3 regions of the Enterobacter sp. R4-368 genome follow, and region 1 is predicted to be linked to each of the others. Evidence: predicted binding sites of a transcription regulator. Region 1 holds the regulator's gene; each other region holds the start of a gene.
The links. Region 1 encodes Fur, which represses iron uptake genes when iron is present. Its sites were predicted from a motif close to ATAATAATGAGAACNACTATCAA; they were not measured.
Positions count from the first base shown of each region.

Region 2: a site for Fur is predicted at 1,913-1,935, ahead of zupT (zinc transporter ZupT). Genes of this name have one in related genera too.
Region 3: a site for Fur is predicted at 1,949-1,971, ahead of efeU (iron uptake transporter permease EfeU). Genes of this name have one in related genera too.

Region 1 is NC_021500.1:4,497,084-4,500,365, forward strand. Features, by position in the region: gene H650_RS20975 (beta-N-acetylhexosaminidase) at 1-1,116, shown strand, start outside; gene fur (ferric iron uptake transcriptional regulator) at 1,233-1,679, opposite strand; gene fldA (flavodoxin FldA) at 1,971-2,501, opposite strand; gene ybfE (LexA regulated protein) at 2,665-2,946, opposite strand; gene ybfF (esterase) at 3,079-3,282, opposite strand, start outside.
Region 2 is NC_021500.1:2,309,229-2,312,510, reverse strand. Features, by position in the region: gene ribB (3,4-dihydroxy-2-butanone-4-phosphate synthase) at 29-682, shown strand; gene H650_RS10770 (hypothetical protein) at 946-1,095, shown strand; gene zupT (zinc transporter ZupT) at 1,123-1,899, opposite strand; gene ygiD (4,5-DOPA-extradiol-dioxygenase) at 2,097-2,885, shown strand; gene H650_RS10755 (TRAP transporter substrate-binding protein) at 3,196-3,282, shown strand, end outside.
Region 3 is NC_021500.1:4,852,463-4,855,744, reverse strand. Features, by position in the region: gene efeO (iron uptake system protein EfeO) at 1-1,019, opposite strand, end outside; gene efeU (iron uptake transporter permease EfeU) at 1,059-1,892, opposite strand; gene H650_RS22610 (NupC/NupG family nucleoside CNT transporter) at 2,174-3,282, shown strand, end outside.

The DNA.
Region 1 (3,282 bases):
ATTGGCGAAATCCAGCAAATGCATAAAGAAGCCGGGCTGCCGCTGAATACCTGGCATTTTGGCGGTGACGAAGCGAAAAATATCTATCTGGGTACAGGCTATACGGATCAGAAAAAACCGGAAGCGGGCAAAGGCATTATCGATCAGAGCAATCAGGATAAGCCATGGGCGAAATCGCAAGCCTGCCAGGCGATGATCAAAGAGGGCAAAGTTGCCGATGTTGAACATCTCTCCAGCTATTTCGGCGTGGAAGTCAGCAAGCTGGTGAAAGCACACGGCATTGATACTATGCAGGCGTGGCAGGACGGTTTGAAAGATGCCAAAGACGCGTCGGTGTTCGCCACCGATCATGTCAATGTTAACTTCTGGGATACGCTCTACTGGGGCGGTTTTGACTCGGTGAATGACTGGGCGAATAAAGGTTTCCGTGTTGTCGTCTCCAATCCTGATTACGTGTATCTCGACTTCCCGAATGAGGTCAACCCGGCGGAAAGCGGCTATTACTGGGGCACGCGTTTTAGCGATGAACGTAAGATTTTCAGCTTCGCCCCGGACAACATGCCGCAGAACGCGGAAACCACGCTCGATCGCGATGGCAACCCGTTTAGCGCGAAGTCCGATAAACCGTGGCCGGGCGCGTATGGCCTTTCCGCGCAGCTGTGGAGCGAAGTGGTGCGCACCGATAAGCAGATGGAGTACATGATCTATCCACGTATGGTTTCGGTGGCTGAACGCGCATGGCATCGTGCGGGCTGGGAGCAGGATTACAAAGCCGGACGTGAATACAAAGGCGGCGTGACACATATGGTGGATGTGAAAGCGCTGGAACGTGACTGGCAACGCTTTGCGAACCTGTTAGGTCATCGCGAACTGGCGAAACTGGATAAGGCTGGGGTTCATTACCGCCTGCCAGTACCGGGCGCGCGCGTGGTCGGTGGAAAACTTGAAGCCAATACCAGCTTCCCTGGCATGGTGGTTGAGTTCTCAACCGACGGCGGCAAAAACTGGCAGCGCTACGACGATAAAGCGCGTCCGCAGGTGAGCGGGGAAGTGCAGGTGCGCACCGCCAGCCCGGACGGTAAACGCTTTAGCCGTGTCGATAGCGTAAAAGCGTAATGTGATGCAGCGATTAAACCCAGCGGCGCGAGCTTGCCGGGTTTTTTCTTTTATTGCCAATGTTGCAGGCAAAAAAAAGCCAACCGTCAGGCTGGCTTTTTAGGTTTCAAAAGCAGTTATTTCGCGTCGTGCGCGTGTTCATCTTCGCGGCAGTCACCTTCGGCGCAGTGGCCGTAAAGGTAAAGACTGTGGTTAGTCAGGCGAATGCCGTGTTTCGCGGCAATTTCACGCTGACGCGCTTCAATGGAGTCATCACTAAATTCAATCACCTTGCCGCAATCGAGGCAGATCAGGTGATCGTGGTGATGTTGCTGAGTCAGTTCAAAAACGGACTTGCCGCCTTCGAAGTTATGACGGGTCACAATCCCGGCGTCGTCGAACTGGTTCAGTACACGGTAAACCGTTGCCAGCCCGATCTCTTCGCCCATGTCGATCAGTCGTTTGTATAAATCTTCCGCACTGACATGATGGTTATCCGGTTCCTGAAGCACTTCAAGGATTTTTAACCGAGGAAGCGTGACTTTCAGGCCGGCCTTCTTTAATGCGGTATTGTTGTCAGTCATGCGGAATCTGTCCTGTTGCTATACGATTCACTTCCTTAGCGGAAGTTATAAGGAATGCACCTGGGGTAATGCGTCTCATTATAGAACTGCCATGGCTGGATGAAAACTGCAAGCCCTCAAGTAAAGTAAGCTTATAAAACGTGGTGTCGCCAGCAAAGTCCTTTGCGACGGCACCCAGTTTAGCAGGGCTCATTGTACAGCGATGGAGAAAAAAGTTAAAAATTTGTAGCAATTATTTCCATTGCTTTTATCTATTAATACGGCGTAACCCACAGATTACGCCGTAGAAAATCAGGCGTTAATGATATCGTCCAGGTGCAGCTCTTCACGAACCTGTTTTACCCATTTCTGTACGCGTTCTGCGGTCATCTCGGGTTGACGGTCTTCGTCAATCGCCAGGCCAACGAAGTGGTCGTCATCCGCGAGACCTTTAGAGGCTTCAAAATGGTAGCCCGCGGTCGGCCAGTGGCCAACGATGGTCGCGCCGCGCGGTTCGATGATATCGCGAATGGTGCCCAGCGCATCGCAGAAGTATTCCGCGTAATCTTCCTGGTCGCCACAGCCGAACAGCGCAACTAATTTACCGTTAAAGTCGATCTCTTCCAGCGTCGGGAAAAAGTCATCCCAGTCGCACTGCGCTTCACCATAGTACCAGGTAGGAATGCCGAGCAACAGAATGTCATACCCTTCGATATCTTCTTTGCTGCTCTTGGCAATGTCATGTACGTCGGCAACGTCTTTACCAAGCTGACTCTGAATCATTTTCGCGATGTTTTCGGTGTTACCGGTGTCGCTGCCGAAGAAAATGCCTGTAATTGCCATGAGTAAAATAACCTCTTGAAACTTAATGAGTATGGTGGTGGCGCTACGCCCACAGATAAGGGCAATCATAGCAGAACAGGGAAGCACGCGGAAACTGCTATCGCGTCGGACTGCACTGTATGACACATGAAAGTGTTATTTCGATGATGTTTCGGAGGATTCGCTAGCCGCGCAATGCTTTCAGCTGCGCCAGCAGCATCTCTTCGATAAGCTCGCTGCGGCTCATATCTCGCGCTTCTGCCAGCTCGTTTAACGCATCGACGGCTTCCACGTTGAGTTTTAATTCGACACGCTTAAGCCCACGAACTTTATCGCGTTTTAGCTGATTGCGTTTATTGATGCGCAACTGTTCATCGCGCGAGAGCGGGTTTGTCTTCGGCCGTCCCGGGCGACGCTCATTCGCGAACAGATCTAGTGTCGTACGGTCCGTTTGTTCTTTAGCCATGGTCTAAACATACTACGGGAAAAACAAGCAATCGGGCGGCGCGCCCGGGCTGAATAGCGCGCCATCATACATCAGCACAACGGACACGCCAACGACCGGGCGCGTTGAAACGACCAGTCGCCGCCTTTTTAATCAATTTGTCTTTTCAGCGAGATAGCGACGGATAGCGCGCAAAACCGCATCGGGTTTCTCGGCATGTACCCAATGACCTGCACCTGCAATCACATGTGCTCGCGCCTGCGGGAACTGCGCCAGCAGCGCGTCACGGTAGGCTTCAGTGACGTAAGGGGAGTTTCCCCCGCGAACAAACAGGGCCGGTTTATGCCATGCAGGAAT
Region 2 (3,282 bases), 2.2 Mb from region 1:
AACCATAACTTTATTGAGGTCTTTTACCATGAATCAGACGCTGCTTTCTTCTTTTGGCACGCCTTTCCAACGTATTGAACACGCGCTTGCCGCGCTGCGCGAAGGCCGCGGTGTGATGGTGCTCGATGACGAGAACCGCGAAAACGAAGGCGACATGATTTTCGCCGCCGAAACCATGACCGTTGAGCAGATGGCACTGACCATTCGCCACGGTAGCGGCATTGTTTGCCTGTGCCTGACCGACGAACGCCGTAAACAACTCGATCTGCCAATGATGGTAGAGAACAACACCAGCGCATTTGGCACCGGTTTTACTGTGACCATTGAAGCGGCGCATGGCGTAACCACCGGCGTTTCGGCGGCTGACCGTATCACTACTGTTCGTGCGGCGATTGCCGATGGCGCAAAACCGTCCGATCTGAACCGTCCAGGCCACGTGTTCCCGCTGCGTGCGCAGCCGGGTGGCGTGCTGACCCGTGGTGGTCACACAGAAGCGACTATCGATTTAGTGACGCTGGCGGGCTTCAAACCGGCGGGTGTGCTGTGTGAATTAACCAATGATGATGGTTCAATGGCGCGCGCCCCGGAATGCATCGCGTTTGCGAAACAGCACAATATGGCGGTAGTGACGATTGAAGACCTGGTGGCTTATCGCCAGGAACATGAGCGCAAAGCCAGCTAACAGTTAACCTTCTCCGTAAAAATCCGCAGCCAAGAGCTGCGGATTTTTTTGCCTGTTCTGCATCAAAGTTTGGCGTGCTTCTGGTCATCACGCATTGAAAATCAATTGTTCTACTTATAAAGTGGTAAGCGTTGCGGCGAGTATTACAAGGGATTTGAGATTTTTCTAACTCGTTCAATTTAAGTGGCTTTGTAATTAATTTGTGAAGCAATTTTTGCCGAATATATGACGGAGGCAATGTGTTCATTTCCTGGTATTGGATTGTGGCTGTTGTTGTGATTGTCTTTGGTTATATCCACGTGCTTAAACGTAATTGCAAAGCCTGCCGTCATGATCGGGAAGCGATATATAAAGGTTATTTACGCGTGGTGGAGGAGTTGAAAAAACACCGGCGCGTTGGGCAGGGCGATTAATACACCGCTGCCCGTCATCACTCTGACTTACCCGCCAAACCCCATCGCCTGTAACGCCACCAGGCTTAATCCCATCACCGACATGCCGCACAGCACGCCATAGCTTGGGTTGTTATTGGGATCGATCTCTTTTGCCAGCGGCATCAGCTCATCGACCGACAGCGCTACCATGATCCCGGCGACTGCAGCCATAATCGCCGCCATCACTACCGGCGAGACCAGGCTTCCCAGAATCAGCCACGCCAGCACCCCGCCAAGGATTTCCGCCATACCTGAAATACCCGCCCAGAAAACCGCACTGCGTTTTGACCCGGTCGCCGCATAGACCGGCCCTGCAACCGCCAGTCCTTCAGGAATATTGTGTAATGCAACCGCAAAAGCGATGCCAAAGCCGAGTTCCAGGTCGTTACTGGCGGTAACGTAAGTGGCGATCCCTTCGGGAAAGTTATGCAGGCTGATACCGAGCGTCAGCAAAATGGCGGTACGGCGAATGCCGCGCGGAAAAGTTTGCTGTGTGCCCTGCATTAAATCTTGCGGATGCGCGTGTGGCAGCAGGCGATCCAGCGCGAAATAGCCCAGCAACCCGACCACAAACATGCCGTAGCCGAGCATGGGCGACATATTTTCCGTTGCCAGCGCGGCGGGCAGCATCTCCATCAGTGAGATAAGCAGCATGATCCCGGCGGCAAAGCCGAGTGAAAACGCCAGTACGCGGTTTGAGGGCTTCTGGCCGATAACACCAAGAAGCGCGCCAATAAACGTCGCCGCGCCTGCCAGGATGGTCAGAATCAAAGGTACTGACATAAGTTACTCCTTTATGATAATCATTCTCATTAATCTAAGATTTTGTTGCAAAAAAAGCGAGACGGAGTGGCGACCTTTACGCATTCCTTACATTCAAAATTACTGATGATCTTCATCATGGTTATCTGAGTTCTTCACCCGCCGAAAAAGCGTAACCTACGTTTATCAAAATAGACACACTCAGTAAGGATATCACCATGTCAGCACCTCGCATGCCTGCACTGTTTTTGGGCCACGGCAGCCCAATGAATGTGCTGGAAGATAACGTTTATACCCGCGCCTGGAGCGCTCTGGGCGAGACGCTGCCACGCCCGAAAGCGATTGTGGTGGTATCCGCGCACTGGTTTACTCGCGGAACCGGCGTGACCGCTATGGAAGCGCCGAAAACTATCCATGATTTCGGCGGTTTCCCGCAGGCGTTATACGATACGCATTACCCTGCTCCGGGCTCGCCGGAACTGGCGCAACGCCTGGTGGAATTGCTCTCGCCAGTGCCGGTAACGCTGGATAAAGAAGCCTGGGGTTTTGACCACGGTTCATGGGGCGTGTTGATTAAAATGTACCCGAACGCGGATATTCCGATGGTGCAGCTCAGTATCGACAGCACCAAACCGGCGGCATGGCACTTCGAAATGGGGCGCAAACTGGCGGCACTTCGCGATGAAGGCATTATGCTGGTGGCCAGCGGTAATGTGGTACATAACCTGCGAACTGCGCGCTGGCATGGCGAAAATACGCCGTATCCGTGGGCCATTGCGTTCAATGATTATGTGAAAGAGAACCTGACCTGGCAGGGGCCAGCCGAGCAGCATCCGTTGGTCAATTATCTTGACCATGAAGGCGGTTCGCTCTCTAACCCGACGCCGGATCACTTCCTGCCGTTGCTGTATGTGCTTGGCGCATGGGATGGCAGGGAACCTGTGTCGATACCGGTCGATGGTCTCGAGATGGGATCGCTCAGTATGCTCTCGGTGCAGGTTGGCTAAATGACTGGCGCGTTATGCGCCATTTTTTTTGCCTGAAAATGGAAAACTTCGAGGAGGATCGCAAAAAAAAGCACCTGAAATACGGTTTTTTTGAAAATAAAAAGAGCTTCGCTACAAAAATGAAACGCCGTGCTGAATTTCGGCTCTTTTTGTGAACATCATCGTCGCAATAACCCACCTGAGTGACTACGCTTCAGAAGGTCTGTTTTTCAGACATACCCATAAAAACAATCCGGTGTAATGCCACGAACATTCTGTTCGCGGTCGGTCTTTTGCGCCTAAAAAATAAACCCTCTGGAGACACGGAAATATGAACTCAGCGAAAACCTTACTGAAAGTCTGTATTAGTTCCGCTCTGCTGTTTATCTCCCACGCCTCTGTCGCCCAAACCTTTCGC
Region 3 (3,282 bases), 360 kb from region 1:
TACCCATCTTTAGTGCGGTATTTCGCAAGGATGGTATCCACTTTCTTGAAGTTGGCATCGACTTTCGCCAGCAGTTCGGCGTTATCTTTCTGCAATTGCGGACGCAGCAAATCAACGATTTTCTGAGCGCCATCGACGTTAGCCTGGAAGTCCCACAAGTCCGTGTGGCTGTAGCGATCTTCTTCACCACTGATTTTGCTGGCGGCCACTTCCTCAATCAGGCCAGCGGCACCGCCAACCACTTTAGAAGGAGGGAACGCCAGCTCATTAATGCGCGTTTGCAAATCAACCACATCGGAGTAGAGCTGATCGGCATATTTGTCCATCTCTTTGGTGCTGTTGTCGCCAAACAGGGCTTTTTCCAGACGGTGGAAACCGGTGAATTTCGGATCGGCGGCTTTATGCTCGTAATCATCTTCACGGGCATCAATGCTGCCATCGAGATCGGAGAAAAGCTCAGCAATCGGTTCAATACGCTCGTAGTGCTGGCGCGTCGGCGCGTACAGCGCTTTCGCTTTTTCAATATCGCCCGCTTTCACCGCCTCGGTGAACGCTTTGGTGCCGGAAACCAGCTGCGCCGTTTCAGCAACCACATACGCTTTATACGCGGTAATGGCTCCGCTCAGGCTCAGCAGCGCGTCACCTTTTGCCGCATCGGCTGTTGCCGCGCCTTTCACCACCAGCTTACCTTTCGGGTTGGTTAACAGACCGCAGGTCATCTCATACTCGCCCGGCTGCAGGTTGGCGGTTAGCTTCTGGCTAAAACCTGGCGCGATATTTTCACGCTCTTCAACCACCATTACGCCTTTGAGGATCTCCCACTCGAGCGCTTTCTGGCTGTGGTTGAGAATAATAAACTGCGTTTTACCCGCGTTCACCGTCAGGTTCATCGGCTCACACTGCTTGTCCGTAACCGTGACTTTCACCTGCGGAATATCCGCGGCATGCACCGCAAAAGCACTGGAGATGAATGCCGCCATCCCGGCCTGTAATGCACTACGACGAAAATGAATTGCCATGCCCTTTCCCTTAATTAGTATGTTGTAACTATAAAGCGATTACGGTGCCGCCCGTGAAGGCTGCGTACCCGCGCGAGGCGGTAAAACAAACATCACCAGCGCCGGGATCAGATAGATAAAGTAGACCACCACTTCGCTGACGCTTGGCGTTTCCTGGTAACCAAAAATCCCTTCCAGCAGCGTGCCGGTGAGGGAATGCGTGGTGAGCACATTACTGAAATCGAAGGCCACATCCTGGAAGTGGTTCCATAATCCCGCTTCGTGAAAAGCGCGGATCGCCCCGGCGGCAAGCCCGGCCGCGACAAAGAGAATAAACAGGCTGGTCCATTTGAAAAACGCGCCAAGATTCAGACGCACGCCGCCCCAGTAAAGCAAGAAACCGAGCACCACCGCCGTAGCCAGCCCCAGCACCGCGCCCAGCGGTGGCCAGACGCCAACATCCTGCTGGAACGCCGCCAGCAGAAAGAACACTGATTCCAGCCCTTCGCGTGCCACGGCGAAAAAAACCATCAGGATCAGCGCCCAACCGTGGTTATGACTGCGCGCCAGCGCGCTGTCGACCGCCTGCTCCAGTTGCACTTTGACGTTGCGCGACACTTTGCGCATCCAGAACACCATCCAGGTGAGGATCACCACGGCGATCGCCGCGACAATGCCTTCAAACAGCTCCTGCTCTTTTTGCGGGAACTCGCCGGTGGTTTCATTAATCGCGATACCCAATCCAAGGCAGAGTGCGGCGGCAAGAAAAACACCAATCCACATCACGCTTATCCAGCGTCCGCGCTGGGTACGTTTCAGATAACTGGCAATCAGGCTGACGATCAGCGCCGCTTCGAGGCCTTCACGTAACATAATCAAAAATGGAACAAACATGGAGGAAACCCCTAGTGTCATGCGCGGTCAACGGTTGCAAAGAAAAGTAAATTGCATTGATAGTGATTATCATTACGGCGCAAGGAAACTCAAGCGAAAAATGTTGAGAATGATAACTGGATGTAACCGCGTAGCAGGCTAACCATGCGGTTTTTGCGTTATGCGGAAGCGGTTGAAATAAAGCAAAAACATAGCTTACAAATCTTTAACTTTATATTTACCCCACTTCAGCGCTGTGGCTAAATAAACGTCCCGTTTCGTTTACCTGCAAAATTAAAGACATGACTAACTTTTTTCATTTTTTGCTGGCGCTGATAGTAATCCTCGCGCTGGCCTGGCTGGTGAGTTTCGACCGCCGGCACATTCGTTTTCGCTTCATCCTGCAATTAATTGTTATTGAACTGGCGCTGGCGTGGTTTTTCCTGCACGCGCAAAGCGGGTTAACGCTGATTAAATACGTTTCCGGCTTCTTTGAAGCGCTGCTGAAATTCGCGGGCGAAGGCACCAGCTTTGTCTTCGGCGGGATGAGCGAAAAAGGGCTGGCCTTTATCTTCCTCGGCGTGCTGTGCCCTATCGTCTTTATTTCCGCGCTGATCGGTATTTTGCAGCACTGGCGCATTCTGCCCATCTTTATTCGTTTGATAGGCACATTGCTGTCAAAACTGAACGGCATGGGCAAACTGGAGTCGTTTAACGCCGTCAGCTCGCTGATCCTCGGCCAGTCGGAAAACTTTATTGCTTATAAAGGCATCCTCGCCGATCTCTCCTCGCGCCGCATGTTCACCATGGCAGCAACGGCGATGTCGACGGTGTCGTTGTCGATTGTCGGCGCGTATATGACCATGCTGGATGCAAAATATGTGGTTGCCGCGCTGATCCTCAATATGTTCAGCACCTTTATTGTGCTGTCGGTAATTAACCCGACGCGCCCGGAAGCGGAAGCCGAGGTCAAGCTGGAAAAGCTCCACGAATCGCAAAGCTTCTTTGAGATGCTCGGTGAGTACATCCTCGCGGGTTTCAAAGTAGCAATGATTATTCTGGCGATGCTGATTGGCTTTATTGCGCTGATTAGCGCCATTAATGCCCTCTTCTCCGCCTTGTTCGGCATCAGCTTCCAGCAAATCCTCGGTTATGTGTTTTACCCGCTGGCATGGCTGATTGGCATCCCGCTGAGCGATGCGCTGCACGCGGGCAGCATTATGGCGACCAAGCTGGTGGCGAACGAATTTGTGGCGATGATTGAGCTGCAAAAAATCGCCGCGCAGATGACGCCGCGCGGGCTGGGTATTCTTTCCGTGTTCCTGGTATCGTTCGCCAACTTTGCCTCGATCGGCATTGTGGCGGGGGCAATTAAAGGGTTAAACGAGCAACAGGGGAATGCAGTTTCCCG